DNA from 2 places in the Shewanella sp. GD03713 genome. Region 1 is predicted to be linked to the other one. Evidence: riboswitches for the same ligand, from Rfam matches in the RefSeq annotation. Region 1 holds a riboswitch; the other holds the start of a gene.
The links. A riboswitch is a leader RNA that binds a small molecule or an ion and turns the genes downstream of it on or off. The one in region 1 is predicted to bind thiamine pyrophosphate.
Positions count from the first base shown of each region.

Region 2: it holds a riboswitch for thiamine pyrophosphate, as region 1 does, so the genes downstream of both, thiC (phosphomethylpyrimidine synthase ThiC) here and N5E87_RS12785 (TonB-dependent receptor) in region 1, are expected to answer to the same signal.

Region 1 is NZ_JAOCIW010000001.1:2,886,590-2,902,807, forward strand. Features, by position in the region: gene N5E87_RS12770 (phosphotransferase) at 1-527, opposite strand, end outside; gene pnuC (nicotinamide riboside transporter PnuC) at 618-1,283, opposite strand; gene N5E87_RS12780 (YkoF family thiamine/hydroxymethylpyrimidine-binding protein) at 1,352-1,612, opposite strand; gene N5E87_RS12785 (TonB-dependent receptor) at 1,708-3,906, opposite strand; TPP riboswitch at 3,960-4,070, opposite strand; gene N5E87_RS12790 (YcfL family protein) at 4,242-4,634, opposite strand; gene N5E87_RS12795 (PaaI family thioesterase) at 4,748-5,212, opposite strand; gene N5E87_RS12800 (PaaI family thioesterase) at 5,199-5,726, opposite strand; gene hinT (purine nucleoside phosphoramidase) at 5,723-6,079, opposite strand; gene N5E87_RS12810 (PDZ domain-containing protein) at 6,225-7,991, shown strand; gene N5E87_RS12815 (LuxR C-terminal-related transcriptional regulator) at 8,161-8,796, opposite strand; gene N5E87_RS12820 (cytochrome b/b6 domain-containing protein) at 9,092-9,838, shown strand; gene N5E87_RS12825 (cytochrome c3 family protein) at 9,910-10,260, opposite strand; gene htpX (protease HtpX) at 10,585-11,448, opposite strand; gene pepE (dipeptidase PepE) at 11,736-12,446, shown strand; gene N5E87_RS12840 (glucan biosynthesis protein G) at 12,855-14,438, shown strand; gene N5E87_RS12845 (DUF3187 family protein) at 15,116-16,084, shown strand; gene bioD (dethiobiotin synthase) at 16,167-16,218, opposite strand, start outside.
Region 2 is NZ_JAOCIW010000001.1:2,255,296-2,271,513, forward strand. Features, by position in the region: gene N5E87_RS10015 (hypothetical protein) at 89-1,255, shown strand; TPP riboswitch at 1,431-1,529, shown strand; gene thiC (phosphomethylpyrimidine synthase ThiC) at 1,688-3,850, shown strand; gene thiE (thiamine phosphate synthase) at 3,853-5,550, shown strand; gene N5E87_RS10030 (HesA/MoeB/ThiF family protein) at 5,547-6,563, shown strand; gene thiS (sulfur carrier protein ThiS) at 6,560-6,763, shown strand; gene N5E87_RS10040 (thiazole synthase) at 6,765-7,529, shown strand; gene thiH (2-iminoacetate synthase ThiH) at 7,526-8,641, shown strand; gene N5E87_RS10050 (chemotaxis protein) at 8,766-9,029, shown strand; gene N5E87_RS10055 (putative metalloprotease CJM1_0395 family protein) at 9,032-11,167, shown strand; gene N5E87_RS10060 (LysR family transcriptional regulator) at 11,344-12,246, opposite strand; gene N5E87_RS10065 (DUF3541 domain-containing protein) at 12,420-13,619, opposite strand; gene N5E87_RS10070 (M3 family metallopeptidase) at 13,546-15,453, opposite strand; gene N5E87_RS10075 (alpha-L-glutamate ligase-like protein) at 15,428-16,218, opposite strand, start outside.

The sequences.
Region 1 (16,218 bases):
TCTAGTTCTTTCCAGCTTAATTCATTCGAGCTTAAGTTTGGCCGGCTTAAGTTTGGCAGGCTCAGTTCTTGATAACCTGATGCCATACTTGGCTCGCGTGACACTAGGTTATCAAGTCGATCAATACCACTTGCCGCAATAGGCTCTTCGGTAAGCAGATTTGCCCTGCCCTCAACATCCTCCATCAGCGGCGCAAACTGAGATGCTATAGGAAGGCTTGGGAGAGATTGCGCAAAGATAAACTCGCTTAGGTAATAACGCTGATCGCCACTCACCCACAGCAACTCGGGGGCAAGCTTTGCCTTGGCAAGATGGCGCCAATAGAACAACTCTTGCTCCCGCGAACAAAAGCTGTCGGCGGCATCGGCGTTTTCACGCAAGACATAATGGGCCGTCGGCGTCTCGATATGATAGTTGTGGTTACTTAATCCATCCGCTAACGGCTGGATTTGGCTGATATCAGTAAGGCCTGCCTGTGCTAATACCGCAAGCAGCGTATCCTTGTGCTGTCCAATAATCGGCGGCATTAGCGGCTTACCACAACAATCGTGTTAAATAGCGTATTAGGCATTTGCAGCCCTTGTGTATTGGCCATCATCTATTGATATCTGCCACCGTTAGCCGAGTAGTTTTGCGGCGCTCGACTCCAGATGGGGATTGCGGCTATCGGCAAGGGCAGCGCGCCACAGGAAATAGCCGACAACTGCCAGGCCAACATAGAGCACAAATAATAAGGAGGTCAGCATCAGTCCCTTGCTGAGGTAAAGGTAAATCGATACCAGATCGATAACCACCCAATACAGCCAATTCTCCAATACTTTTTTGGCGACTAAATAGGTTGTCATCACTGCAAAACAAGTGGTCGCCGCATCGAGGTAAGGAAAGGAAGCCTGGGTAAAGGTTGCCATCCCATGCCCAACACCAAGGGAGACAATACCAGTCGCGACAATCAGCTTTAAATGGGTTTTCAGCGGCCAAGTAGTCACTTTCACCCCTTGATGTTTGTCGCCGCCTTGGGTCCAGAGCCAGTATCCATAGAGTGCCATGGCCATATAATAAATATTCAGCACCGACTCCATCAGCAGTGCCACTTTCCAAAACAAGACAGTGTAAATGGCCGTGCTGGTAAATGCCGCCGCCCAGCACCAAACGCTTGCCTTCATGGCCAGTAGCAAATAGGCCATGGCCAATACCACGGCTAAGGCTTCCCATGCGGTCATCACATGGACTTCCCCTAGGGCCGCATTAACACTATTGGCCAGCGTTAACCATAATTCTGTCATTGCCTTACTCTCACTCTATATCGCTTGCTTGAACCACTTAGCTTTAGCGTTCAAGTTAACTCAGGGCGTTACTCGCTGTGGGCTAAATTCAGCTCACCACCAATAAACTTACATACAAACACCGCTTTGCCCCATTTCTCATGGGCGGCTTGCATCTCGGTCGCGAGCATGGCCATCACGTCTTGATAGTCGCCACAGACTTGCGTCGCCATGGCATTGGTAACACGTTGAATCGTGGGGTAATTGTCCAAGCGATGGATAAACCATTTGATCGGATCGAGATAATTTTCATTAAAGGGATACATGCTAATTTCGGCGGTGAGTTTCATCTTCACTCCTTGGGTCAAATGCTAATAATGCAATCGTCAGGCGGTGACGCAATGAGCGAGCACAGCCTGACATCTGATGTATCATTCTTAAGGGATTACATAAACTTAACGCTTAGTGTGACCCCAATTTGGCGTGGATCGCCGTAGCGGATATATTGCTTTTCCGCCCAGCCGTTATCCGGCTCATTGCCAAAATAGAAACCACGCACACCATATTCTTCATCGAACAGGTTGCGGCCCCATAAATATGCCGACCAAGCACTCGCCTCATAACCTAAGCGCGCATTCACAATGGTGTATGGCTCAGAGCGCGAGTCGTTGCTGTCTGAGTAGTAAAACTCACTCTTACCACTCATGTTGACGTTGGCAAACCAACCCGAGTTCGCACGATAGGTGCCGCCTAAGCTGTAGGTTAACTGTGGTGAATGGGCCAAATCGCGGCCAGTTAAATCCACATCGCTACCGTATTTATCTTGGTACTGGTAATCGCCGTACGCCGTCTCTAACCAACCTAGGCTTGAGTAAAACTGGAGATTATCGGTGGCATACCAAGTGGCGTCCAACTCGGCACCGTAGTTGTGTGAGCTACCCGCATTTTCAGTGTAGAGGATAAAGCGTTGTGGCTTGTTAGGATCTTGCTGGGATGCGGCCACTTGCTGATCCTGTCTGTCCATATAGAACAGCGCCAGATTCGTATCGATAAGCCCTTCAAACCAATGGGATTTAAGACCGATTTCGTAGTTGTATAGGGTTTCGGTATCAAACTCTTTTTTATCATTGAGTTCGACTGGCAAGGTCATGTTGAAACCGCCCGCCTTGTAACCGCGCGCCACACGGGCGTACACATTATGGGATTCATTCAGCACTTTGCTCAGCGCAATATGGCCGCCCCACATGGTTTCGCTCGGGTCAAAATTATCATTATTGGTGTCTGAGTAGTGGCTATTGCGACGCTCAACACGCAGCCCCACAGACAAGGCATAATCGGCGCCTAAATCCGTATCCAGCTGACCAAATACGGCGTAATTGGTTGCTTCATATTCAGAATCTAACACCTCATCGGGCCAAGTATTATATTCAGAATACAGTTGGTTATCTTCTTTAAGGCTCATCGCATAAACCCCAAGTAACCAGTCGGTTGAGCCGGCAAAAATACGCCCTTGGTCGGTCGAGCTTAAGCGGAACTCTTGGGATAAGGTCTTACGCTGACCGGTTTTGTCCCAGAAGTAATCGTACTGACAAGGGGCGAGATTGCCCTCATCCTCACATTGCTTGGAGGCCCAATATTCAGGGTTCGCCCAATCGCCATCGTAACTATAATGGTGATCGGTATTGGCAAATGAAGTCAGCGAGGTTAACTCAAACGACTCAGCGCCCGAGTAAGTTGCTTTAAATCCTGCGCCCGTGGTGCGCTGGCTATCGACACCCGGCTGATCCGAAATAGTATGTTTAGGATCGTTGGTTAAGCTCCAGGCATCGTAGCCGTTATCAAAATCGGCATGCAGCAGAGTTAAATCGAGTTGCAGATTGTCGGTGACATACCAGCGTAATTTAGCGCGACCAGTAAATTCATCACGACCATTGGTATCTTCTTTATTTAAATACAGATTATCGCGATAACCGTTTTGTTGATGTTGCTGCAGCGACACGCGGTACAACAATTTACCCGAATCGGTTAACGGCCCTGAGCTAAAACCGCTAAAGGTTTGTAAATCGTCATTGCCTAAAGAGACCTCGGCGCCATGTTCAAACACATCGGTCGGGTCATTACTCTTAAGGTAAATCAAGCCCGCTAACGCATTGGCGCCATAGCGGGTACCCTGCGGGCCGCGTAACACTTCGACCTGCTGCAGATCGTACATACTCGACACCATGCCAATACCAGATAAATCAATATCATCAATGATATAACCCACAGATGAGTTAGGTGCACCTTGATATTGCTCCTGCTCCCCTACGCCACGGATCTGGAAATACTTAGGACGTGAGCTGCCACCCGACCAGTTAAAGTTAGCGATGGAATTCATCACGTCTTCAAAGTGTTGGGCGCTTTCATCTTGGATTTGCTGGGCATCGATAACGGTAATGCTCGATGGCATTTTTTCTAAGCTGGCACTGCGAAAATCTGCAGTCACCACCATGATTTCCATATCATTGCTAGGCTCAGGTTTATCGATAGCATCGGTTTGCGCCCATGCGGCCGTGCTTAACGCAGCCGAAATGGCCAGCGCCAATGGCGCACGCGTTAACGATAAGGAGAAGGTGGAACTCTTGGTAGACTTTTTGTTAGACATAGGACCTCAAATACATGTTTGAGATCCGGCAACGAATAAGCGATTCAGAAGTGTGCTGTTGATTGGCCCATTCCTACGCCGGTATTAGCCGGATCAGGTTCTAAGGGTTCGTCTGATGACATCTCAGTCTGCCACTTTGTTGGCAAACACCCCTTGGCGGCGCTTAGTATACATGACAAGCAGGAAAGAACGACACTTTGAAATGAAAAATGCCAGCATTGCTGGCATTTTTTGGCTTAATGGCCGTTTAATCGATATCGACTAGGTGTTAGCGTAACGAAATACCGCGGTATTCTTTAGCCCACACTCACATTCACACTAACACTCGCAAAACGTTAGTTTGAATAAGTCTCGCGCACATAAACATCGAATTTCGCCACTTGCGCATTTGGGGCCACGGCCGACACTTGCAGCTGTTGTTTGCCGTGTAATTTCACCGATTTCCAACTGGTGGCTTCATCTTCGATGGTAAAGCCGCTGGCGTCGTACCAAGTAAACTTATATTGCACTCGCATATCGCTTGAGGACTTGCTGACGATCAACGCCGAACCTTGGATCAGATCGCCAACGCGGCGCGCCTCAACCCCTTCAACACTGATATCACGGGCGAAGCTGTTGTTATCGACGCGGGTTTCTCCCAGTGAGTTCACCGAAATGCCCGCCGTATTAGTGCAGGCACCGAGTGTCAGTGCTGCAGCCAAGATTACTCCACTGTAAATTGCTTTCATTTTGTTTTCCCTCACTCACAAAAACCTAGGTGCCGAACAACGGATGGGCAATGACACTACGCGACGCCAGCTGAACTTATGCTTAACGTACTCATCTTGCCCCACCCTCGCGATTAATCGATCAAAAAGTGCGCCCTTGCGGTAGCGATCAACTGCTTACGATTGGTTTGCCAACAATTGATATTCACGTTGGCGACCCGTCGCCCCTGACGGGTGATACGACATTCTGCAAAGCTGTCCTTATGCAGGCCTGCTCGCAGGTAATCAATCGAGAAATCAACGACTTTTGGCACTTTTGCCGTTTGCATAAACACCATTAATTGCACTATGGCCGACATTTCCATAAAACCAGCAATCACGCCACCATGAATCGCGGGCAGGATGGGATTACCGATATTGTCGTCCTTAGCGGGGAGTTTGAAAATCAGCTCGTCGCCAAAGCGCTCGACCTTCATGCCAATAAACTTAGCATAAGGAACATGTTCGAGTAGATGACCAAAGTCGTTCAGCTCGGTGGCGCGTTTTACAATTCCCTGCACATCGAGGGTTTTCTGCTCGGTCGGCTTATTTGAGTTCATCAGTCTCTCCTAAGGGCGGCACGGCTTCTCCCATCAAGGCTTGTCTAAAGGCATCGCCCACCATTTCAGGGCTGATACGCATAAAAGAGCCCACCGCATGGGCGATAGGATCATCGATGCTGTCCTGATAGGCGATGGCGCGGGTAAAGGCGATATTAGATGACAACTTATAGCACTCGGCAAAACCATACACCGGCTTATGGGGCTGCGCGGGCTTCATATAATCGACCCGTAAGTCGAGGGTGGGCGAAATCTCTAAGGATTGATATTTTTGAAAAATCGCACTCACCACCGCACTGCCACAGGCCGTGTCCATCAGGGTAGTGATCACCCCGCCGTGGATAACGCCCGTATCGGGATAACCAATTAACTCAGTGCTATAGGGCAACTCAATCAATACATGGTGCTCACTGGCTTCGAGCACGGTTAACCCTAAGCGACGGCACTGGGCGAGCTGATCGACAAATCGCTGCGCCATTTGAGTCAGCGGAAAAAAATCAGGATTTACCTTCATTGACCTTGGCTCAGCATGGGTCCCAATGGCTCTCCGCCAACGAGATGAATATGGATATGGTACACTTCCTGTCCGCCATGTTTGTTGCAGTTCATGATCAAACGATAACCATCTTTGGCAATCCCCGCCTCTGCCGCCAATTTGGCCGCCACTGTCATCATCCGGCCGAGTGCAGGCTCATCCGAGGCTTTCATATCATTTGCAGTTGGGATCAAATGATTCGGCACAATCAGAATATGGGTTGGCGCCTTTGGTGAGATGTCTCTAAATGCGGTCACCAGCTCGTCTTGGTACAGAATGTCGGCGGGAATTTCGCGGCGGATAATTTTGCTGAAAATGGTTTCTTCGGCCATGGGGAGTCCTCCTTGGGTTAATTGGGATAGTATACTAGCAATTCAACGCTTTGTGTCTCCAGATATTTTGCGTTTCATTTGCCTGTTGTGCGCATTTTTGGCAGCATGACGCCCATTAAAACGCATCGGTTTTACAGGATAAATTATGCTCCACTATCACATCATTCCCGTCGATCCCAAGGCGCACTTGTTCGCCGTCACCATGACGGTACAAAAGCCTCACCCTAAGCAAGTTTTTAGCCTGCCCGCGTGGCTTCCCGGCAGTTATATGGTGCGGGATTTTGCCAAGAATATTATCGATCTTAAAGCCACAGGCGATAACGGCGAGCCGCTTAAGCTCACTCAGCTGGATAAACAAACCTGGTCGGTCGAACATCAAAGCACCCAACTCACCTTAACCTATCAAGTATATGCTTGGGACTTGTCGGTACGCACCGCGCACCTCGATATGACCCACGGTTTCTTTAACGGCAGCAGTGTGTTTTTAGCCGCCCACGGCTTTGAGGCAGGTTTACACACAGTAACAATGGCGGCGCCGACCGAGCCAAGCCTAAACGAATGGCGACTCGCTACTAGCATGACACGTCAAAGCGGTGATGAATTTGCCTTTGGTGAGTTTTGCGCGCAAAACTATGACGAACTTATCGATCATCCAGTTGAGATGGGGCTATTCACCCACGCCAGTTTTGAAGCCTGCGGCGTAAGACACGATATCGTACTAAACGGTCGCCACCGCGCTCATATGCCGAGACTCTGCCTAGATTTAAAGGCAATTTGCGAGTATCAAATCAAGCTGTTTGGTACGCCAGCGCCCTTTGAACGTTATCTGTTTATGACAACAGTACTCGACAATGGCTTTGGAGGTTTGGAACATAGGGCATCGACAGCACTCATGTGCTCGCGCAAGGATTTACCGCTATCGATGGATGCGCCGATTAATAATGACTACCGCACCTATTTATCGCTCTGTAGCCATGAATATTTCCACAGCTGGAACGTCAAGCGCATCAAGCCAGAATGCTTCTTACCCTATCAACTTGAGGCGGAAACCTATACGCCGCAGCTGTGGGCCTATGAGGGCATCACCTCCTATTATGATGATTTCCTCACCTATCGCGCAGGCTTAGTCGATGAGCAAAGCTACTTAGATATGCTGAGCGAAACCTTTACCCGGGTATACCGCAGTCAAGGCCGCTTTAAACAAAGCATTAAGGACTCGAGCTTTAACGCTTGGACTAAGTTCTACAAACAGGATGAGAACGCCCAAAACGCCATTATCAGTTATTACACTAAGGGCGCCCTGTTTGCCCTGTATCTGGATTTAACCCTCAGAAGCGAGACTCAAGGAAAATACAACCTCGACGATCTAATGACCATTCTGTGGCAGGAATATGCCCTGCAAAATCGCGGCACCACAGATGAATGTCATCAAAGGATTGTTGAACGCTTATTGGGGCGCGATTGCCAAGATCTCTTCGCCTATTTAGACAATACCGACGATATCCCGCTGGCACCGCTACTGGCCGAGTTTGGCGTTGAATTGACCCAGAGAGCGAGCCAAGGCGCGCAGGATGTCGGCGGTGGCTCGGCCAAAGGGTATGAGATTGCCTTTGGGGCTAAGACGCAAGCCGCACCAATCGGCCTTAAAGTGACCACGGTCGCCCAAGGCAGCCCTGCACATCTTGCGGGCTTAAGCGCCGGAGATATCTTAATTGCGGCGGATAATCTGCAGGTGACAGGTCAATTTGAAGCGCAGCTTCAGCAATATCCACTCGGACAACACTTAACCCTGCATTGGTTTAGACGCGATGAATTGATGACGGGAGAACTGATTATTGCCGAGGCGCCAAAAGATACGGTTGCCTTAAGCATCACAGATAAAGACAAACTGCAGGCTTGGCTAGGTCGCTAATTTTTAATGCATTTATATTTAATGCAATAGTCTTTAATGCACTAGTTTTTAGTGCATTAGTCTTAATCCATAAAGCACAAAAGGGGCAATCGTATCGACGATTGCCCCTTTCTATTTGTTTCTTTGTTTGTGCAATTGAATATTAGCTTAGCGACCCATCAACAATGGGTTACACCACCACATCGTGTAAATAGGTTTGCGCCCACGCGATGGCTTGACCACGGCTCGACACACCAATCTTACGGAAGACACGGTACAAGTGAGTCTTAATGGTGCTTTCACTCACAAACAATTGATTGGCGATATCGAGGTTAGTGCTGCCAGACAGCAGGGCTTGTAACACTTCGCGCTCACGGATAGTTAATGGCTCGGTATCTTCGAACAGTCCAAAGTCATCATTCACCCCGTTCACCAATTGGATAGGGATCACTCTGTGCCCACGCAGGATGTTGGAGAGGCCAAGGCTGATTTCAGTCAGTCCTGCATCCAGATAAAACACCCCTGCCGTAGTCGAGGCTTGCATTAAGAAACGGGCATCAACCTGTTTAGGGAACTGGATATAAACGACTCGCACACTCGGGTGTTCGCGGGCAAGCAAGCGTTGAAATTGATAGGCTTTTTGAAGATCGACGGTGGAAAGGTCAATCACCACCATAGAGGCTTGGTTATCTTTGATTTGATCGCACATCTCGTCTGGGCTGACTTGGGACAGCTTAACGAGAAACTCCTGCGGCCAGCGTCCGGCCAGTAATTCCATCAAAACTTGCGATCTTGACACTACAATCCAATGTAATATTTTGAACATCCTGCTCACTCCCTGTCTGGTTAACGATTATTCATTTTGAGAGGAGAAACATCTCTCAATACCACTTCAACATCCGTTCAATAGACTTCCAAGTCTACCGTGCACACGATATTAGCATTAGATAAAACAGATTCAAAAGACTTACGATAAAAATATTTACCGTACGCAAATCAAAAACTTCTGCAACTTTAGCATTGAGTATTGTCAATCAGAAGGCTGAATCTAAACTGAAAATAATGCGCTATTCATGATTGAAAGGCGTAAGATAAATCAACACAAATAATAAGGAAATATTATGTCCAATCAACCACCAATCCCAGTCGAAATGAAATCATATCGGGTATGGGACAGACCGACCCGCCTGTTTCATTGGATCAATCTGCTCCTCGTGCTCGCCCTACTGATTGTGGGTGGCATGATGATGTTTCGCAGCGACTTAGGCATAACCGAACTCTCCGGCAAAATCGGGCTTAAAACCCTGCATGTCATCATTGGCTATGCTTTTGCGATTAATTTACTTACCCGCATAGTGTGGGGGTTTATGGGCAATAAATACGCCCGCTTTAGCCATATGTTCCCCAATGCCAATAGTAAGGCCGAGTTACAAACCTATAAAGCAGAGCTTGCCGCGGGTAAAAACCCCCAATACCTAGGCCACAATCCTAAGGGGAAATTCGCAGTGCTCGCCATCATGCTCCTATTGGTCACCATAATGGCGACAGGCCTGATTCGCGCCGGCACTGATATTTACTATCCACCGCTCGGCAGCACAGTACAACAGTATTTAGCGGCAGCGAATGTCGACCCGAGTAGTTTAAAACCCTACGATGCCACGGGCGTAGATACCGATAAAGCCAATGCAATCAAGCCCATGAAGGGGCTGGCCGGTGAAGTCCACGTATACGCAGTGTATTTATTAATGCTTCTTATCGTGCTGCATGTGTTTGCGGTGGTCTATACCGAAATCAAACGTCAACCAGGGATCATTTCGGCCATGTTTTCCGGTAAAAAACTGATCCAAGGGCAACCCAAGGACGAGTGAGATAAATCATGTATATAAAAAAACGCCAGCAATTGCTGGCATTTTTTATCAAGCTTATACCGAAGTAGGGATTACTTCTTCAGGATAGAGTCTGGAGTACGACCATCATCATGGCAGCTTTCACAGGTAGGTTTTTGACCTACGTTCATATCATGTGGAGCGTGGCAGTCAGCACAAACTAAGTTGCCATCGTGTGGCTTATGTACTGCGTCCATTTCAGCCAAAGAGCCGTGGCAGCTTTGACATTGTTCAAATTCGAAAGCACCATCAGCAGAAGGCGTACCATCCTTATGACAGCTTTCACAACCACCTGACTCAGCATGGAAGTCTGATAATTTTTGATCCGCGGCAAATGCGGTTGGTGACAGCGCCAGCGCTGCAAGACTTGCCCCGAAAAGCGCACTTAATAGTTTTTTGCTCACAATTGTATCCTCCAATGGCGATTGACAGTGGAAATTCTTGTCAGGGTGACTTCCATCTCGCAACCAATGTAAATAGCACGACTCGATTTAACTTAGCTAAGGATTGAGCAATAAGCAACCCAATCTTAATGCAAAGTAACTTTATCAATATACCAAGGGGTAAAATGTGCGCTGCATCATGTAACCACATGCTTATATAAGAGTTTTACATTGACTTAACCTATCGCTCACAACTAAAAACGGCCCTAGCCTAATCCGTAGAAAAAGAAAAGCCCCAATAAAAAAGGAGACACTAGGTCTCCTTTTTTGATCTTACAGCCTCGATTAACGGGTCTGTAAAGCGGCGATACGCTTCTCTAATGGCGGGTGGCTCATCATCAGCTCTGCCATTGAACGCTTGCCGTTAATACCGAAGGCAGACATTTGCGCAGGCATTGCTGAGCTTTCAGGGCCTTGGCGTAAACGCTCAAGCGCTGCAATCATCTTATGCTTACCCGCTAAACGTGCTGCGCCTTCGTCTGCACGGTATTCACGGATACGTGAGAAGTAAGCCACGATAATCGAGGCCAAGATACCAAACAACATGTCGAGGACAAACACGACCGCCATATAAGCGAACATGCCTAAACCTTCACCTTCTTCGTCGTTGCTCGAGACGAAGTTGTTGATAATGCCCGCAACAACACGCGCAGCAAAGATAACAAAGGTGTTCACCACGCCTTGAATTAAGGTCAGTGTCACCATATCGCCGTTAGCAACGTGGCTCACTTCGTGGGCAAGTACCCCTTCAACTTCATCTTGGCTCATGCCGTACAACAGACCGGTACTCACGGCAACTAATGAGTTGTCTTTACTTGGGCCAGTGGCAAAAGCGTTCATCTCTGGCGATTGGTAAATTGCCACTTCTGGCATTTTAATCCCTGCTTGCTGCGCTTGGCGTGCAACAGTGTCTAACAACCAACGCTCGGTGCTATCACGTGGCGTGGTGATCACTTCACAGCCCATAGTCTTTTTCGCCATCCATTTTGAAATGGCTAAGCTGATGAAGGCTCCGCCGAATCCAAAAATCGCAGCGAACACAAGTAGTCCACCCATAGTAGACGTATTCACGCCCAGAATAGACATCACAATTGAGGCTACCAGCAACACGGCTAGGTTAGTCGCAATCAATAAAAAAATACGCTTCATTTCAGCTCCTTTACGGCAAACACATGCCATTTAACTTTGCTCAAAGACATAATATGTCCAATTAATCGAAATTCAAGGGGTAAAGATAAGAGTTTTTCTACTCGCTAATTTTTCTCTCAATTTAGACATTGCCTTTCATGGCTCGTGAGTCTAGGGACAGTATATTAATCCAAGCTTAAATCTAGGCTCTGTCAGCATTACAGCCAAATTCATGTGTGTTTATCTATGTTTATCGCGATTAAACTTTGTTAACATGCCAGCACATTCCGAGATTTCAGGATAAAAAAATGACAGTTAATGCCCTACTACTGAGCAGTTCTCGCGTCGGTGATACGCCTTACCTTTCCCATGCGATTCCCTTTATCAAACCGCTCACCGCTAACGCCCAAAAATGGATCTTTATCCCCTATGCCGGTGTCAGCATGAGTTACGACACTTATTTGGCCTCAGTCGTGGCGGGATTAAGCGAACTCAGGCTCGATATCAGCGGCATTCATCAACATCCTGATCCGCGCCAAGCGATTAAAGATGCCGACGGCATTTTGATCGGTGGCGGCAACACCTTCCATTTACTACACGAGCTCTATAAGTACGATTTAGTGCATCTGATCCGTGAAGAAGTACTGAATGGTAAACCATATATTGGTTGGAGCGCGGGCTCTAACGTCTCGGGATTGAGCATTCGCACCACCAACGATATGCCGATTATCGAGCCGCCGTCGTTTACCGCGTTAAATATAGTGCCATTTCAGTTAAATCCACATTATTCGAACTACCGCGCTCCTGGGCATAACGGCGAAACCCGCGCCCAACGCTTACTCGAATTCACCCGTGTCGATCCTATCACCCCAGTTGTTGGTATCGTCGAAGGCAGCGCACTCTGGCGTCAAGGAGACACTTTATCCCTGCTCGGTGACAACCCAGCCTATTTATTCAGTGGTGAGCAGCAAGAGATCCCTATCCCTGTAGGAAGCGATTTATCCCATTTACTGAAATAAGATCTATTCGGCGGCATTGCCTCAGCTAATCTGCTAATATCGGCCACCGAGTGTGAGTTTGTCATCAGACTTGCTGGCCGATAAAATGCCGCAAAATATCATATAAAAGAGGCCTCTATACCTCGTGCGGTGAAACAGGATAGCAGTAATATCCCAAGTTAACACCCAAGCTACCTGATGCTTTAACCGATAAGATCAGCACTTATCCTGCGGGAGAAAATACTTGCACCACTTAAGTAACTGCTCTAATTTCGTTGTCGAACACTTTGATTAACAAGATTAAATTTTTATCCACCCCTAAACACTTCCCGAACTAATGCATTCTAAGTGATTTATAAATCGGGAGTTTTGGGCACGTTACGGGTGCCAATCTTGCACCTTAGCCCATTGAAGTGAGGAGTACCTATTTTGCGACTGCATCCAACAATCAATCATTTAGCCCCTATCACACAGCGAAAAACGAACCAACCGCGGTTTTTTCTCGGTTCCTTACTCGCTTGTTTGATGGGCATCAGCAGTTTAGTCCCAGCCTATGGCGCCGACTCGACCCCAGAGAAAAAAGCCAAGGCCTTCTCCCATGACACTGTCATTGAACTGGCTCAGCAACTGGCTCAAAAACCGTTTAAAGAAGCAAGAAAAGCCCCCAAAGAGCTCATTGATCTAGATTACGCCACCTACGGCAAAATCAATTATCAAGAAAACGCCGCGATTTGGGGCGGCACCCCCACTAAGTTTTCGGTACAACTCTTTGCCCCCGGTTTTTTATACAAAAACCTCGTGGATATCGATGTGGTTGAAAACAGCCAAGCCTTGCCCATCGAGCTAACTGAGTCTTCCTTTAGTGTCCCTAATGGCGCCATTGAAAAATTACTCACTCAAGTTGGCCAATATGCGGGCGTGCGCCTGCACTACCCTATCAATGACGATGAGGTGAAAGAGGAGTTCATCATGTTCCAAGGCGCGAGCTATTTTAGAGCGCTGTCTAAAGGACAAATTTATGGCTTATCCAACCGTGGACTGGCTATTGATGTGGCCCAGCCCAAAGGTGAAGAATACCCATTATTCAAGCGTTTTTGGGTAGAGCGCCCCTCTAAGTATCAAACCGCCATTGTGGTGCATGCGCTGTTAGACAGTCAGAGCGTTACTGGGGCCTACCGCTTTGGTATTTACCCAGGCGCGCCAACGCGGGTCGAAGTGGATGTCACGCTATTCCCACGCCGAGACATCGCCCATGTGGGTCTCGCCCCGCTGACCTCTATGTTCCTCTATGGCGGGTTAGATACTTCAGATAAGCCAGACTATCGTCCTGCGGTACATAACTCCGAAGGATTACAAATCGATCGCGGAAATGGCGAGCGCTTATGGCGCCCACTTAATAACCCAAATAAATTGCAGATCAGCGCCTTTGGCGACGAAGACATCAAAGGTTTTGGCTTAATCCAACGTCATCGTAACTTCGATTACTATGAAGATCTGAGCGCAAACTATCAGCAACGTCCTTCCGCTTGGATTGAACCGCTAAACGATTGGGGTAAAGGCCAGTTAGTGCTGCTGGAAATCCCATCGAGCGCCGAAACCAACGACAATATCGTCACCTACTGGGAGCCTCAGGGCGGCTTAAAGCAAGGCGAGCCCTATCGTTATTCCTATCGCATCACGGCATCTAACGATAGCCCCAGTGCCAACACTAAGGCGCGAGTGGTTCGCAGCTCTAAGGGACAAAAACAAGCGAAAGGTAAAGAATTGCTGATCGATTACAGCAATATCAAGCCGCAAGAGATTGAAAAAATTGCCATTGATGCCAGTATCAGCAAAGGCAAAATTCTGTCTTCCCGCATAGTGGCTCATCCCGATATCAATGGTGCTCGCGTTTTCGTGACCTTTGAACCTGAAAGCACCAATGTGGCAGAGCTCAGAATTCAACTGCGTAAAGATGAAAAACCCCTTGCCGCTACTTGGTTGTATCGCTGGAACAGTGATGATTGGCCCTAGGCCAATAAGCTAACACTCGATTATCGCTTTACTTAACACCATAAAAAAACGCCGGAAGTCCGGCGTTTTTTATGGGTAAAATTGATATTGCAATACTCAGGTTAATAACCTTACAGTTAAGCGGTATAATATTTCCGCTGACTTATCACAGTATTTTGCGGAATAAATAGGATTATTTTTATCTAACAAAAATAGGGATTTTCAGTTCCAGTTTTTGAATCCTATTTCACGGCTCATAAGATTTACTCCCCAATCCTACGGCGTTATATTAGCCCCTCAAAGCAACTGAATACTCGCACAAAGCACGTTTTCCCAAGATATTTATCTATTGCGCTCACCATATTCAGTTTTTGTTATATTTCGCATCATGAATATGTCAGAGATAAAATGAAGTTACCCATATTAACGGCTGCATATTTGCGTAAGCCAACAACAATATTGTTAATTATGAGTGTATTACTCGCACTCTATTCACTCCCCATGCTGGGGCGTGTTATTTGGCTTGCGATCGTATTACTTTGCTACACACTGCTTTAAATGAAATTAAAATGTTAATTCCGCCGCAATAGTTAACATTTTTATTTCTATTGCGTGCGCACTTTCTTTGCTCGCAATATTCAGTTTCATCAACCATCGAACCGACTCTATTTTTAATAAAGTGGGTGGATATTTACGCTATGCCATTGTTACCTCTAAAACCAACACTCGCACTTTCGTTGTTGCTAGTGCCTAATGCCTTTGCTAACACTGTCGATTATCACGATTACGGCCCACTACGCAGCTATGCGCAATCCCCGACCCAAGCGGGCAGTTTGACCCCAATGTTACGCTCGGGATTCTCCTTACCCGAAGGACAAAAAGAGTTACACCTCTCCGCCAGTGCCGCCAGCGTCTGGGCTGAAACCGATGATTACTTTGCCGATTATTACCATAACACCCTCGAAGGCGGGCTCTCCTGGCAAATCAACGATAAATGGCTGTTAGACACAAGCTATCACTGGCGCTTTAGTGGTGATAATCACTTAGACTCAGTGACTATGTGGTTCCATGATGCATTTGGATTTAGCCAAAATGGCCGCGAAGATGCCGCTAAACATCAGAATCAAATCTTCTCCAAGGATGGAATTAATCAGCAAAACATTTCGGGGGAAACCTTAAATAATGCGATAACGCTTTATCTTGGCTATCAATTATTTGAAAACTCACACCACGGCTTATCTCTTGGCGGCAGTTTATATTATAACTATGTCGACACTGGCCCCTTTGAAAATGAGGCCTTTGAACAGGCACTGCAGCTTAATTACAGTTTCCGCTATGCCAATCATTATTTTCACTCCACTGCCGCAGTCAGTTTTAGGCAGGGGAATGAGGTGCTGTCTGGGATCCGCTACGATAATCATGCTTATACCGTTAATTTAGGCTATGAATATATCACGGGGCGCCATGGCTGGTTAATTGAACTGCATCATTACCAAGGGTTACTCGAAACCGAAAATGATTTTTCAAAAGCCTCAAATGAGATATTACTCGGCTACCGCTATTACTTAGACAATAGTGCAATAGAGTTCGCCATCGTTGAAAATTATTTCAATATGGATAACAGCACTGACATTGCCTTTAATATTGGGTATCGCGTTAAATTATAATCACAATATTTTAAAGCTATGCTAACAAAAACAGAGGCGATATAGCCTCTGTTTTTATATCAAACTTATTATTTGAATAAGCTTATTTCAGCAATAAGGGCTGGATATCGATAAAGTTGGCGGCATGTTCCGCA
Region 2 (16,218 bases), 630 kb from region 1:
GAACTTTGTGCGGTGCGCTTTCTCTAATCCCCCGTAGTAATCATGGATTTGTTAAGTACTTTGTCCATAAAGTACTAAGGGATGGATTTTGCCTGTTCGTTCGACTATTACCCCAGAAGATGATCTCAGTTTTGTTGCGCACAGTCGCGTGACAAACGACGATACTGTCGCATTTTCCGCTATGCCTTTTTGTGCTACGGCTTTTAGCGCCCATGCAGAGCCTTTGGGCAATGCTATAAACCTCAATTTGAGTGAGGCTAACCAAAGAGAGAACGATAGCGCATTCCACCCCAATTTAGGCTTCAGTTGGCGAGAGTGGTCGCATTATTTCAATCTTAAGCTATTGCTTTGGGTCATCTTGGGTCATGGTTTACTGCTGTTGTTATTAATTTTTTTATGGCGAACCCAGTCGGAGCAGTTAGGGCTGTCGTTTAGCGAATCTTCAGCCAATGCACGAACTGAAACCAAAGCGTTAAAGGCATATTTTATTTATGCGCCGCCAACGCAAACCGCTCCTGCGGATTCGGCTAAAGATTCTTCTGTGGAAGAGCCTGCGGTTTCTCGCGAGCCAATAACTTCAGCACCTAATAGGGTAAAGCCGATGCCAAAACCCACTGAGCAGATTACAAAACCTCCTGAAGTCAGTGCCCAATTATCAAAAGTAAAAGCATCAAAAGTAACAGAATCAAAAGCACCAGCACCAAGCACATCAGTGCCTAACGCCTCAACACCTAACGCTCCAACACAAAGCCAAACCCAGCTGAGTGCAAAAGAGGCTGTTAAGTCTAGAAAGGCAGAAATCCAATCAAGCTCGGCACAAGCGGTAAGTACAGAGCAGTCAGCGGCAAGTGGGCAAAGCGGCGGCGGGGCGGCTGGTAGCGTGGGATTATTTACCCAGCGCTATTTTGAGCGCCAGCGTGAGCAAGCTTTAGATGATTTAGTGTTAGAGCAAGCAAATCATTACTCTAAACGATCGAATATGTCTGAAATGAGTGCTGAGATGGAGGTGCTGATTGTGCCCAATGCCGACGATTTTAGCGGCCCCACCAGTTTAGATTTAGAACTGGATCCCAATCGAATTGTCCGTAAAGGGGATACCTGCTATCGGGTCGTCAAAGTAGGCACTCAAATTAATCCCTATGCCGAGAATTTAGGTTTCCCCTTCGATTGCAGTGGCAAGAAAATGAACCAAGAAATTGACGATGCCATTAAGGCGCAGCTCGATAAAATGATGGTAAAGCGGCCCAAAGGTTAAATAATAGTAATGATAAATTTTCACTAAAAATAGTTTAAATCAGCGGTTGTAAAACGAATAAAAATTAAAAGCCTTTAAATACATTGTGTTATTCGTTCTTTATTTTTGATTGATAATTCAATTTTTATCCTAAAATTACGCTTGTTTGTTCGCAGCGCTTCTGCCTATACTTTTGCCCATCTTGTCGGAGTGCCTCTTGGCTGAGACCGTTTATTCGGGATCCGTTGAACCTGATCAGGTTAAAACCTGCGAAGGAAACAAGCATAATAACATCCATTAAATCGTATCAGCGGCCACCTTTCGCCCTGTATTAACTCATCGATTTAGTCGTTATTGAGTCCGTAAATCCGCTTTGGGTTTGCACAGCTCAGCTTCAACACTCAAGTCTCCAGACAAGCAACCCCATTTTTATTTGTTAAAGTGAGATTGCTTATGTCCAGTTTAGAATCGTCCTCAGAATCGATTGCCGTTAATGCCCAAGGGCAAACGAGTCGCCGTGCGGCGCGCGCCCAGGCGCAAGCCTTTATCGATACCCTTAAACCATTACAACACCCTAATTCGCAAAAGTTATATCTGCAGGGAAGTCGCGAGGATCTCCGTGTAGGGATGCGGCAAATTCTGCAAACCGATACGCGAATTGGCGGTACTGCTACCGCGCCTATAGTCGAGAAAAATCCTCCCATTCCTGTGTATGACTGCGCCGGTCCTTATTCCGATCCGGCTGCGCAAATAAACGTGCGCCAAGGTTTAGCCAAACTCAGATTACCTTGGATTATCGAGCGCCAAGATACCGAAGTGCTCGATTGTGCTACCTCAGATTTTACCCAGCAACGCCTAAAGGATGATGGACTCGATCATCTGCGTTTCGAAGCCGGCTCAAGTGCGATTGTTCGTCCTCGCCGTGCCTTACCGGGGAAACGCGTGAGCCAATTACACTATGCCCGCCAAGGGATTATTACCCCTGAAATGGAGTATGTGGCGATTCGGGAAAATATGGCGCTCGCCGAGGTGCAAGATGAAATCTTAAACCGCCGCGGCCAAGGTGAATCCTTTGGCGCTGTGATTGGTAAACCGATTACCCCAGAGTTTGTCCGCGATGAAATTGCCCGTGGCCGCGCGATTATTCCGTTAAATATCAATCATCCAGAAGCCGAACCTATGATTATTGGCCGTAACTTTTTAGTGAAAGTGAATGCTAATATCGGTAACTCGGCGGTCACGTCCTCCATCGAGGAGGAAGTGGAAAAGCTAGTATGGTCAACCCGTTGGGGCGCTGACACTGTGATGGACTTGTCCACGGGAAGGTATATCCATGAAACCCGCGAATGGATTATCCGTAACTCGCCAGTGCCGATTGGCACAGTGCCGATTTATCAAGCTCTTGAAAAAGTGAATGGTGTCGCCGAGCACCTGACCTGGGAAGTGTTTCGCGATACCTTGATTGAGCAAGCGGAGCAGGGCGTCGATTACTTTACCATCCACGCGGGCGTGTTATTGCGCTATGTGCCCATGACCGCCAAACGGGTGACTGGCATTGTGTCCCGCGGCGGCTCGATTATGGCCAAATGGTGCTTGAGCCACCATCAAGAAAACTTCCTCTATACCCATTTCCGTGAGATTTGCGAGCTGTGCGTGGCCTACGATGTGTCGCTGTCATTAGGCGATGGTATGCGTCCAGGTTCGATTGCCGATGCCAATGATGAGGCGCAGTTTGCCGAGCTTGAGACCTTAGGCGAGCTGGTCAAAATCGCTTGGGAATACGATGTGCAGACCATTATCGAAGGGCCTGGACATATCCCGATGCAACTTATCAAAGAGAATATGGATAAGCAGCTTATCCACTGCGCCGAGGCGCCGTTTTATACCCTAGGGCCGCAAATTACTGATATTGCGCCGGGTTACGATCACTTCACCTCAGGGATAGGTGCGGCGATGATCGCGTGGTATGGCTGCGCCATGCTCTGCTATGTGACGCCGAAAGAGCACTTAGGTCTACCCAATAAGCAGGATGTCAAACAAGGGCTGATTGCCTACAAGATTGCCGCCCATGCGGCCGATATTGCAAAAGGCCACCCGGGCGCGCAGATCCGCGACAATGCGTTATCCAAGGCGCGCTTTGAATTTCGTTGGGAAGATCAATATAACCTGGGACTCGACCCTGATACCGCCCGAGCCTATCACGATGAATCCCTGCCACAGGAATCGGCCAAGGTTGCGCACTTTTGCTCTATGTGTGGCCCTAAGTTTTGCTCGATGAAGATAACCCAAGATGTGCGCGACTATGCGGCAAGCTTAGCGGCGGGTACGTTGTCAGTGGCTTCGTCAAGCCAAAATGTTGAGAGCGCTGAAGCGCTTGCATCGATAAACCCTGCTCAACAAGGGCAATCAAACACAGAAGCAATCCAGCAGATCAGAGTCAAAACCCAAGATGAATTAGCGGCGGCCATGGCGCAAAAATCGGCCGAGTTTGCGGCCTCGGGCGCCAAACTGTATCTGCCGCTGGGCGATGCTAATACAGCCAATACAGCCAAAGAATCGGCCAAGCAGCAGGATGGGACAGAGCTCAAACCAACAGCACAGGTTGCGGAGGTTTGATAATGACCCCAGCTAAACATATTAGCCAGGTGGCGCCTAAACCTATCGTCTGGACCATTGCCGGTTCAGACAGCGGTGGCGGCGCGGGGATCCAAGCCGACTTAGCCACCATCAAGGATTTGGGCTGCCATGGATGCAGCGTGATCACCACGTTAACGGCCCAAAGTTCGGTGGCGGTGGCGTTAGTTGAGCCTGTGAGTGAGGCAATGTTACTCACACAGCTCTCGACCCTGTTAGCCGATTTACCGCCTCAGGCGATTAAAATTGGCTTACTCGCGAATCAGCAGCAAGTGCACTTAGTTGCCGATTGGTTGGCTGGTTTTAAAACCCAATTTCCGCTCGTCCCCGTTATTCTCGACCCTGTGATGGTTGCAAGCTGTGGGGATGAACTTGGCGATAAGAGCACGGCGAGCAAACCTCTGGATTTTACTCCCTTTAAGGGCTTGATTAGCCTGATTACGCCGAATGTGCAGGAGTTGGCAAGGCTTACTGTCGTTACAGATAAACAAGCGTCAGCAATTCACACAAAAGCAGAGTTCGCCGCTGCGGCAATGCAACTTTCTGTGCAATTAGCTTGCAGCGTATTAGCCAAGGGCGGCGATATTGATTTTGCGGCTCAGGCAAGTGCTGGCATTAATATAAGGGATAGCTTAAGCGATCACAAAAGCGGTATCACAAGTCATCGTATCGCCGCAGATAATCAGCGTTTGGCGGAAGATCTGCTGATTTGTCATCAGGTTACTGGCTGCTCACCGCTTGACGCGAATGGCGGTTTTTGGCTGAGCAGTGTGCGGATAAACACTCGCCACAACCATGGCAGTGGTTGTACTCTGTCTTCGGCCATCGCCTCGGTGTTAGCTTTTGGCTTTGTATTGCAGGATGCAGTTGTGGTAGCAAAAGCCTATGTCAATCAAGGCTTAACTTATGCACAGGGGATTGGCCAAGGCCCTGGGCCACTCGCGCGTACCGCTTGGCCGCACAGCTTAACAGCGTATCCTCACGTCACTGCTTATTCTCAAAACAGCTTGAGTGAATCCAGTGATTTGCAATGCGGCGCGTTTAAGCGCCTTGAACCTGACTTAGGGATTTATCCAGTTGTCGATAACTTACTGTTACTCGAACAGTTATTGGCGGCGGGCGTGAAGACGGTACAGCTCAGGATAAAGTCTAATGCGCTAAAGTCTAATGTGCTGGCGTCGGACGAACTTGAGGCAAAAATCCAAACCGCGATTGCCTTAGGTAAGCATTATGATGCGCAGCTTTTTATCAATGATCATTGGCAGTTAGCGATAAAGCATGGCGCATTTGGGGTCCATCTTGGACAAGAAGATCTGGCGGTAACGGATCTTTACGCCATTCATGCAGTAGGCTTGGCTCTTGGCATCTCGAGCCACGGTTATTTCGAGTTACTGCGTGCCCATCAACATGCGCCATCTTACATCGCCCTTGGGCATATCTTCCCGACGACCACCAAGCAAATGCCATCGGCGCCGCAGGGGTTATGTAAACTCACTCATTATGTTGAGCTGTTAAATGCGCACTATCCCTTAGTGGCAATTGGTGGCATAGGACCTTCGAATCTTGCCCAAGTCAAAGCGACTGGGGTGAGCAATATTGCCGTGGTGCGGGCGATTACCGAAGCAAATGATCCAGTAATGGCCTATGCCGAATTGACTCGGGCTTGGGAGTCAAGCCTATGAGCATGACACAAGAGCAGGCGCAATCCCTTGCCGATAAAGACTTTATTCGTTATTCGCGGCAAATATTTTTACCTGAGGTCGGCGAGGCTGGCCAGTTGCTGCTTAAACAGACTCATGTCCTTATCGTCGGCCTCGGCGGCCTTGGGCAATTGGCGGCGCAGTATTTAGCTTGTGCCGGTATTGGGCGCTTAACGCTTGTCGACGGCGATAGGGTGGAATTGTCCAATCTGCCAAGGCAATTACTCTTTAGTGACGACGATATTGGCCATCACAAAGCCCTCATTGCTAAACAGAAATTGGCCGTGTTAGCGCAAGGTTGTGAGATTGATGCCTTTGCCGAGCATTTGACTCTCGAGTCTGCGAACACTGTATTTTCTGGTCTGTTAGCCCATGGTGAAGAGACGAGGTTAGTGCTTGATTGTACCGATAATCTTGCAGCGCGCCACTGTATCAATCGGCTGTGTATTGATCATGCCTTACCTCTGGTGAGCGCCTCCATTGCCGCTTTCAACGGTCAACTGTTTGCGGTTGATCAACAGCGTTTCCCAATGGGCGGTTGTTATCACTGTATTTTCCCCTCGAATACTCGCGCGCCACAAAATTGTAGCAGCCAAGGTGTGCTTGGCCCCAGTGTCGGCGTGATGGCATCGATGCAGGCGCTGCTAGCAATGCAATTGTTGCTCCTAGCCACGCCGCCAACCTCTGCAACAAAGCAAACAGCCAATCAGACTTTCGAAGAGGCAAGCCATTCAATCGCCTCCACGAGAGCGCTACTTGGGCGATTCTGGCGCTTCGATGCCAAGTTGCTGCAATGGCATTCGGCCGCATTAACCCGTGATCCCGAGTGCGAAGTGTGCGGATTAAAACCGAGTTCATTAAAGCTGAATTCATTAAAACCGAGTGAATTCATGCAACGCCAATCAAGCGAGCGCGTAGAAAAGGCGAATGCTAACACTCAGCATTCGACCGTAACCGTTTCATTCAAATCTGTCCCTAATCGAGGTTTGTTATGATTTTAATTCATCTCAATAATATGCCCCAAACACTGCAACAACCGCTGAGTTTACAAGCCTTGTTAGAAGCACAAAATATTTGCCAACACTCGGTTGCCTTAGTGCTTAATGAGGCTGTTGTGCCAAAACACCGATGGTCATCTATCCAGTGCCAACACGAGGATAAGATTGATGTATTTGCCGTTGTAGCTGGAGGTTAAGATGTTAACGATTGCGGGTGTGGAATTTGAGTCACGATTATTTACGGGCACGGGTAAGTTCAGCTCAAGTCAGCTGATGCTGGAGTCCATTAAGGCGTCTAAATCGCAGTTGGTTACAGTTGCGATGAAAAGAATTGATTTGAAAACAGGAGCCGATGATTTGCTATCGCCACTAAGGCAAGCGGGCGTGCGACTCTTGCCTAATACATCGGGGGCGCGTAATGCGAAGGAAGCGATATTCGCCGCTGAACTGGCGCGGGAAATGCTGGGAACACAATGGGTTAAACTTGAAATTCATCCCGATCCCAAATACCTGATGCCCGATGCAGTCGAGACGTTAGCGGCGGCCAAAACCCTGTGTGAACGTGGGTTTATCGTGATGCCCTACGTGCATGCCGATCCTGTGTTATGTCGCCGCTTAGAAGAGGTTGGCTGCGCTGCCGTGATGCCACTGGCAAGCCCAATTGGCACTAATCAGGGGCTGGTGACTGAGTCTTTTATCAAGATGATTATTGAGCAGGCAAAAGTGCCCGTGGTGATTGATGCGGGAATTGGCGCGCCATCCCATGCGGCCCACGCGATGGAGCTGGGAGCCGATGCCGTTCTGGTTAATACCGCCATCGCGAGTAGTGCTTCGCCCATTGAAATGGCGCAGTGCTTTAAGGATGCAGTAGATTGCGGGCGACGCGCCTTTGAAGCGGGGCTTGGCCGAGTGCAAACCCAGGCTGTCCATACCAGTCCATTAACAGGATTCTTGCAGCAATGAGTTTTGTTGACCAATTTGCCCGCATTGAACGGGATAAGTTATTGCTGGCGTTATATTCCTGCACGGCAGCGGAGGTTGAGCGCGCCCTGATGCAACCCGAGGGTAATCTAGAGAGTTTACTCGCCTTGTTGTCTCCAGCAGCAGAGCCCTATATTGAAGAGATGGCGCAGCGCTCGGCGGCGCTCACTCGGCAACGCTTTGGGGCCAATATTGGACTCTATTTACCCTTATATCTGTCAAATCTGTGTGCCAACGAGTGCGACTATTGCGGCTTTAGCATGAGCAATAAGCTAAAGCGCAAAGTGCTCAATGAGCAGGAAATTGTGGCCGAAATGGCGATTATTAAATCCCGTGGCTTTGACTCTATCTTACTGGTATCGGGTGAGCATGAAACCAAAGTAGGGATGGATTACTTTAAGCGCGTGTTACCCATTGTAAAACAGCAGTTTAGTTATTTAGCCATGGAGGTACAGCCGCTTGATGAGATTGATTATCGCCAGCTTGTCGAGCTAGGACTTGATGCTGTGATGGTGTATCAAGAAACCTATCAAGCGGCGACCTATGCTAAGCATCACACCCGAGGCAATAAGCAGGACTTTGCGTATCGGCTGGCAACGCCCGACCGCGTTGCCAGCGCAGGTGTCGATAAGATTGGCCTAGGCGTGTTATTGGGTTTGGATGACTGGCGACTCGATGCCTTACTGATGGGGCATCATTTGGACTATTTAGAACGGCATTATTGGCGGACTCGCTTTAGTATTTCGTTACCTCGTTTGCGGCCTTGTACCGGCGGCATAACGCCAAAAGTGCATTTAACCGATCTTGGACTGGTACAATTGATCTGTGCCTTCAGGCTTTTTAATCAGCAACTTGATATCAGTTTATCGACACGCGAGGCGCCATCACTTCGGGATAATTTGCTGCCACTTGGGATAACACAAATGAGTGCGGGGAGTTCAACGCAACCTGGCGGTTATCAGGCGCCAGAGAGCCAATTAGATCAGTTTGAGATAAGCGATGAACGTACCGTTGAGCAAGTCATGACTCAGATGCGCCTTCGGGGATTTAATCCGGTTTTTAAGGATTGGGAATCGGCTTGGATTGCGGGTTAAATGGCGTGCGAAGATCCTGCAGAAATGCGCTCGAAAATGCCGCTAGAAGGGGCGATAAATCTGTACTTCGCACTAGAGTTGGTTAATAATTAATCCAGTCATTACCAGATGCAGGAATACTCCTATGCAAATCCAATCTGCTTATGCTTCCGGTCTGCAAGGCTTGCAAACGGCTCAATCAGGGCTCACGCAGGCAACGATTGATGTGGCCAAACCTAGCCCATCGCAAAGTGCTGCGCCGACAGAAACCGCTAAGGCGGTAGATGAACCCGATAAAACTTCGGCGTTACTGGCGGCGAATGAATCATTGCGACAAGGTGAGGCATCGACTGAGGTACTCCAGCGAGAGTCAGAAACCATAGGTTCGATAATTAACATCAAGGTATAGTTATGTCGGTTATGGCGCTGTCAGCACAAATTGGCGCGCCATCCACTTCGTTTTTGGGCGCGGATAAGTCTATTGAGCCAGCAAAAGGCGTTAAACCTCAAGGCGGACAGACTTATCAAGGGGGAAATGGTCAGGCGGTTGCAACGCTCTTTGCTTCAACCACTAACCTAAATGCGCCAAAACTCGAAGCGAGTGGGGCACTTGCACCATCACTAAGCAGCCTCGGGGCTGTGATGGACCAAGCTATGCCAATCAGTACGACACCGCCCGCTTCATTGACGGATGTCAAACCTGCTAGTCCTCCGATTTCATCTCATGTTGATACTGGAGCTGTTCAGAAGGCTTTCACCGCTCTCGGTGGAAATGCCAAGGCACAACTCCATTCTAACGAGACTGTTTCGACTCCGTTAAATACAAGCTTACATGCTTCAACTAGCTTTAGCTTACTCACAGGCCCTCGCTCGATTGGCGGAATGAGGGAAGGGCAAATTGCTGCCATAGCCACACAGCCATCAGTTTCAACCTTGGGGGCATCGGATGTAGGTTTTAGCGCCACGAGTGGTGCTGTTACGCCTTTTTCTCCTCCAGCCCCAAGCCTTGCAGCCACAATTGCTACTACCGATAGCAGTGTTGGCTCCGCGAGTGTGGGGTTAGCCAATATTTTCTCCACATCTACAGCGGTTGCTACGAATATTGGCTCAACCGGGTCTAATAGCATTAATCCAAATGCCTCAAGTGCAGTGGTGACTCCCTTTGCGACTGAATTTTCTGGTGCAGATGCGACAGGCAAAGCGTCACATTCCGGCGCCTCAGCTTTTGCCAATTCAAATGCGCTTCCTGATAGCAATCAATCAAGCGGTGTAAGCGAGCAGTTGAGCCGTGTTTTTAGTAAACCCTCGGGGGAAAGTGGCCAAGTCGGTGCTGGAATTACCCCAAATGCTCAAACGCAACAACAGCAGACTCAAACAGAACAAATTCAAGCTCAAGATGCGCGAGATGAACAAGCCAAGCAGGCAAGGGCACAGGCGGCACAAGAGCAGGAGCAAAAGCAGCAAGCGTTAGCCGAGGTTTTTGCCAAAGCAGAGCAAACTAAACAAGCTCAGCAGACACAGGACGAGCAAACTCGTCAGCAAGACGTAGCGAAGGAGCAAGTTAAACAGGCGCAAGAAAAGGCAATTGAGCAGCAAAAAGCCCAAGTGGACGCATTAAAATCAAGGGACACAGAAGTCAAAGCCCATGAGCATGCCCACGCCAGTGTGGGCGGTCAATATGCCCAAAGCCCCAGTTTCAAATATGAAAAAGGTGCCGATGGTCAGCGTTATGCGACTGACGGTGAGGTGCAAATCGATGTGTCGATAGTACCTGGCGATCCACTGGCGACCATCAATAAGATGAAGCAGGTCTATGCGGCGGCGATGGCACCCGTTGATCCTTCTTCGGCGGATATTCGTGTTGCCGCAGAAGCGCTGCAGAAAATGAATGAGGCCAAGGCGAAACTTGCAGAGGAACGTCAGCAGCAGATAGTTGATCAACCGACAACGGAAACGCTGATTGGCGCCGAGGCACTGATTGAAGGTTTACCACCGCTTAAGGAGCGGCAAATTCAAGTCACAGGCAAGATTGATGCTAATGGCAATATTACTGCGCCCCAAGAGGCACCATCGGCGCCTGTAACAGACGTGATTGATAAGATTAAACAAGCCATTGCGGCGCAGGTTGCATCGAGTAAAACCTCAGATGTAGCAAGTACCTCTGAAGTTGATAAGACAGAGACCATCGAGCCGCCAACGGCGACCTTAGCGTTGGATGAAGCGCCAGAGGTTGCTATGCAGCGGTTGGCGTCGTCTCGTGATAACAAGGGCACATCGAGTCACACCACAAACGGCAGTAATGCTGTGCGTTTCTACGGCTCGGTCGCTGTAACAACGCTGACAAGTAAGGGAAACACTGAAGTTAATCAATCAGGTTCGAATGATGTTTCACTTGAGCCGATAGGTGATTCGTCTAGCTACGAGCCAGGCAGTGTTATGTTCAATGGATTGGCGCTCGAGTCCTCAAGCGGTCAAAATACACGCGGCCTGTTCAATCCTCAAACCTTAGCACTGCACCGTCCACGCTTCTTAGATGTGAATGTCTAGCCTCTCGTTCTCGAAATGCCCGCAAATTTTAACTAACTAGCGTTTGCCTATTAAGGACAATCGCTTAAGCCCGTTCTGTTTGACAAGTTCAGTCGCCATTAAGAGGATAAACCCACAATGATTCCCTGCAGCCTGGTGCTCGTTTTGCCGCACACGGTGGAAGAAGTTGAGCGTGGTTATTCGCTTGTACTCACACCATGATGTTTGAGGAGATAAGAGGCCAGCAGTTTTGAAGCGGGGCCCTGTTGGTCACGATTCGGGATCACAAGGCTTAACATAATCCGCCGTTTCTGACTGCCTTGGAGGTGTAAACGCACTAGTTTGCCTGCGGCTAATTCCTCTTGGATAAGGAAAGATGGGATCCAGCAGAAACCAATACCCTGATTTAAAATGACTTTCGCCTCATGGAAGTTAGATACTGTCCAGCGCTGCTCGGCCTTCAACCAACCGATATCAACATTGGGTTGCAGGCCCGTGTCTTTGATCACCAGTTGCAGGTACTGCGCTAGTAGCTTGTCATCGTCTAAGGTGCCCATTTCTGCCAAGGGGTGGCTCGGGTGGCAAACCAGATGCAGCTCCTGTTCACACAGGGGCTCGGATAAATAGCCCTTCGGTGGAATTCCTGCGCAAATCGCAATATCGACCTTATTTTGAAGGATTAATTCTTGAGTACCTGTGATGACTGAGTCCAACATAATGATCCGAGTGCCGCGGCTATGGGGCAAAAAGTCACTTAGCGCGCACACTAGACTTTCCATCGGATAGACGATTTCGCGAGCAATGGTAAGTGTGGGCTCCCAACCTTGCTCAAGGTTGCTCGCGAGTTGTTCTAACTCATTGACCGCTTGAGTCACATGACGCGAACGGCGCAATAATACTTCGCCCTGTGGTGTCAGGTAAGCTTTGCGGCCTCGAACTTCGAGTAGCTCTATACCGAGCTGGTGTTGCAACTTAGCTACCGCATGATTGAGTGAGGATTGGCTCTTATTGAGCTTTTCTGCCGCCTGCGCATAGCCGCCATAGTCGACGACAGCCTGTAAAATACGCCATTGCTCAAGGGTGGATTTCGCGCGAGTCATGGTTGTCCTCATGTCGTAAACGACAGGTTTCTAAAAAAGCGATAGATTGAGGCTTATAGTGGCGAGCTATGATCGTTTTTTCAATACTATTATCGTGTTAATTGAAAAAGAGGTTATCGCGTTGCAATGCTGCGGCGTGACAACCTCTTATCAGTACGAACTATGGGTATGGGTTAATCGATAACCTTAGGCGTCACGCCCATAGGTAAATACTTTTTCGTCGCGTTAAGTTCGTTAAGATAGGGGCCGGGATAGAGCGTTTCTGGCCAATTAAGTAACATTATCGCAAGCACATTACGATGCTCGCCAAGGGCTAAGTCAGGATTGCCTTTGGGTGAGGGGATAATTTGACTATTAGGGTCGAACGAGTTGGCAATATAAGTCCGAGTTTGAGCCACGACAGTATGGTCTGTCTTGCCCGCTAGCAGAAAACTAATGCCGACTTCGGCAATAATATCGTCGGTCGCATCCTGTAAAATTCGCTCAATGTTGGCGTCAAAGTAATCCAAAATCCATGCAAACTCAGTGGCATCCACCCGATGCTGATAATATTCACTGGCGGCAAAGATAAAATGCGTCATGCCGTAGAGCTTATTACGAAACAGTGCTTTGCTGAGTGTGGCATCCTGCGAATCAGGATAAACCCGAGTAAACGCCGTTTTATAATCCTCTAGATAATCTCCCACACCCAATTGTTTGGCCCAATACACATAGTTAATCAGTTGCGCCGCCCAGGCTTTAATCATTGCGGGATCGGTCAAACCTTGACGTAAGTCGGCCTTTTTGAGGGCTTGGATCATTTGATTATGGCAAGGACCTGTAAAGCCTAACTCATCGATTCGACTGGCAAATCGCAATAGCACATCGGAGTAAAATAAAAACTCAGGAAAGGGCGCGAGGGCTTTTTTACGGGCCTTGGCTCTGGGACCATTGCCCAGTTCGGCGATGGCGTTCTGTGAGGCTTGGCGTACAAACTCAGGGTTATCCATTTGGCAGGCATAAAACGCTTGAGCTTCGGTTACCGCATAAAGATCGACTAACGCCGCGTTAGCATATTGCTCATCGCCCGTCAGGCGATAGAGGCGGATCCCATAATGGCCCTGCACCCGAGGCGGGAGTGTATAGAGATGGGTTTCAAGGTTCTGTTGAATAAGCTGCGCAACGTCGCTTTGGCTTAATTCGGTTTTATCCGCGGCGTTTGGCTTGAGTACCTTTTGTGAGTACTCAAGCCCAGCGTGACTTAAGGGCGAGCTTTGCGTGTTGGCGAAAGCACTCTGTGCGGTAAAGAAGGCTAAACCGCTAAAAAGCGCAATGGGTAGTGTGAGTTTGTGTTTCGGTTGTGGTGTATGGGTGATTTTCAGATCCTGAGACATGGATAATCCTTTGGATAAGCGCAGCGGCATCCACGGGTTCGCCAAGTATGGCGCGCAGTTGCTCGCTCAAGGTGAGTGCGGTCTCATTGACCACGAGGAGATTAAAAAGCCCAAGCTTATCTTGGCAGTCTTGGGTGGATTGATGGACAAGCGTTGCGAGTTTGGCTTGCCACAGGGATTGATAATAACGTGGGCCTTCGTTGGCGATTGCATTGAAACTGTATGGGTAATCAATCGCTTGTGTCCAGTTCGCCCCAAAGCTTTTGCTAAATTCAGCAGGGAGATCCGGATAGCTTTGCTGGTTTAAGGACTGGTAAAAGTTAAGTGCTACCTTAGCGCGAAAGACTTTAAGCTGCGTTGCATAGGTGCTTGCGAGCGTTTCCCTCGGCTGAATATATAGGGTATCAAATTGGGGGAATAGCGTTTGGCGTAATACCTTAGCGAGCCAAAGACTCGGTAATTGATTGGTATCGAGCGTCGGGCCTAAGGTGTTATTAAGGTAAAAATGACTGCCGCGCGCCAGCGAGGTCATTGCATCGGCGAGGGCTTGGGTAAAGCGTTCTATATCTTTGAAATTATTGAGTGTCGCGGGGAGCTCAAGCGCCTGTTGACCAAATTGCTGTCCAATCACATTTTGCCTGAGGGTGTGTTGACTGGCATTCCTAGGTTTATTCACTTTATCTTGAGCGCCGATAGCCAGATACACTTCTCCCAATAATCTATCCATATGGTAAACGCGGAGGATCTGTTGCTGCGCTTGTGCGAGTGCCGTTTGAGAAAGTGCCGTTTGAGTAGCTGTCGAGTCTAGATGCTCGCCAATCACCTCAAAACGTAAACCAAACTCGCTTAAGCTTGTTAAGGCCTTGTCGAGCAGCTCTCGGGTATTGAGGGTGGTGGTTTGCGCACTAGGTAATTGCGATAAGGTACGGCCAAGATCCCAAGGGGTAACTTGAATTGCTTCGGTTTGGCTATCGAGAAACGCTTTAACTAATTCCGGGGTATTGAGTTGTTGATCGCTGAGGCTGTAACTGGCGTAATCGCTAAAACCTGCGTCATTGGCAATGCGTTGGCGAAGCTCGGCAATGCGGTGTAAGGCGACTTGATTATGTTCCCTGGCTCGACCTTGATAGGCTTGCCACAGGGTTTGTCGACATTCGGCATTAGGTTGCTTTAACAAGTAACTCGCGATAGTCCCTGAGAAAGTGCCTGAATTTGCTGTTTCTTCCTCGTTATTGGCTGTATTAATCTCCGCTACTTCATCTGTTAGCTGGCAGTTAGCCGCTTGAATATCCAGTTGAAACTGCTGATTGCCTAAGCCTTGGCGAATGCTAGCCTGCGCCGTGTGCAGCTTGGCTTTATCCATAATGGATAAATGTTGGCGCAATAAAGCCGTTAATTGCTCACCGAGTAAATACTGCTCCTGATTTGGCGCATCATTATTTGCCGCAGTGGCTTGGGTCAGCTCAAACGCCAGTTGGCTAAATTCCGCCTGATTTAGTAAGTCGCTCAAAGTGTCGGCCAAGCGCAACTGACACTGCAGTAAACCTTGGCGCTCATCCCCCGACAGCAGCAAACCTCGGTAGTAGGTGAGTCTGTCGTTGACATTATTCAGCCCTATGGTTTGCTGCTCTAACACTAGGGCCTTATCCGCCAGTGTTAAGCTTTGGCGCTGGTGGGTGCTGGCATAACTGGCGAAGGCGCCAGCCAAATCGATATTGGGTTGGCGCAAACACTGCTCAACCAGCAGCGGCACAGGACTTGGCGCAGCATAGGCTGCACCGAGGGAGGATAAACACCAGCCAAACAGGCTAGCCGTTAAAATGGATTTTTGCATAGGCTACACGTTCTGCAACTGTCATTGAATGGGATGACATGGCTTCGACATGCTTAAGTCTAGGCAAAATGCCTTTTCCATTTGCAATCTGGATCGCCAGTCCCGGGCGTGCATTGAGTTCCAATAACAGCGGGCCTTTAGTCTGATCAAGCACCATATCTGTGCCTAAATAACCCATCTCACACATTTCATATGCGCTCGATGCGGTATGCAGCAAGCTGTCCCAATGGGGGACGACAATATCGGTGAGCTTTTTGCCTGTATCTGGATGAAACTCAATTGGAGAATCAAATTGCACAGCATGTAACCCTTTTCCCGTGGCAATGTCAACGCCCACACCTACGGCGCCTTGGTGCAAATTGGCCTTACCATCGGAGGCGGCGGTGGAGAGCCTGAGCATTCCCATCACCGGAAAACCTTTAAAGACAATCAAGCGGATATCGGGCACGCCTTCATGGCTGTAACCGTCAAACACGGGCTCGAATTCAATCAGTCCCTCGACAATCGCTACATCGGGTTTGCCGCCAAGGGAGAATAAGCCGCTGAGGATATTAGACACGTGTCTATCCAATTCCGATGGGCTGACTTCGTGCCCGCTGGGTTTATAGTAACGCCCCTGCTCAATATGGGTGATCACTAAAATGCCTTTACCACCAGAGCCCTTGGCAGGTTTGATCACAAACCCTGTGCGGCCCTTAACGCGCTCGGGAATATGCACAATTTCGTGCTGCTCGCGCACAACGGCGATTAAATCGGGCACGGCAA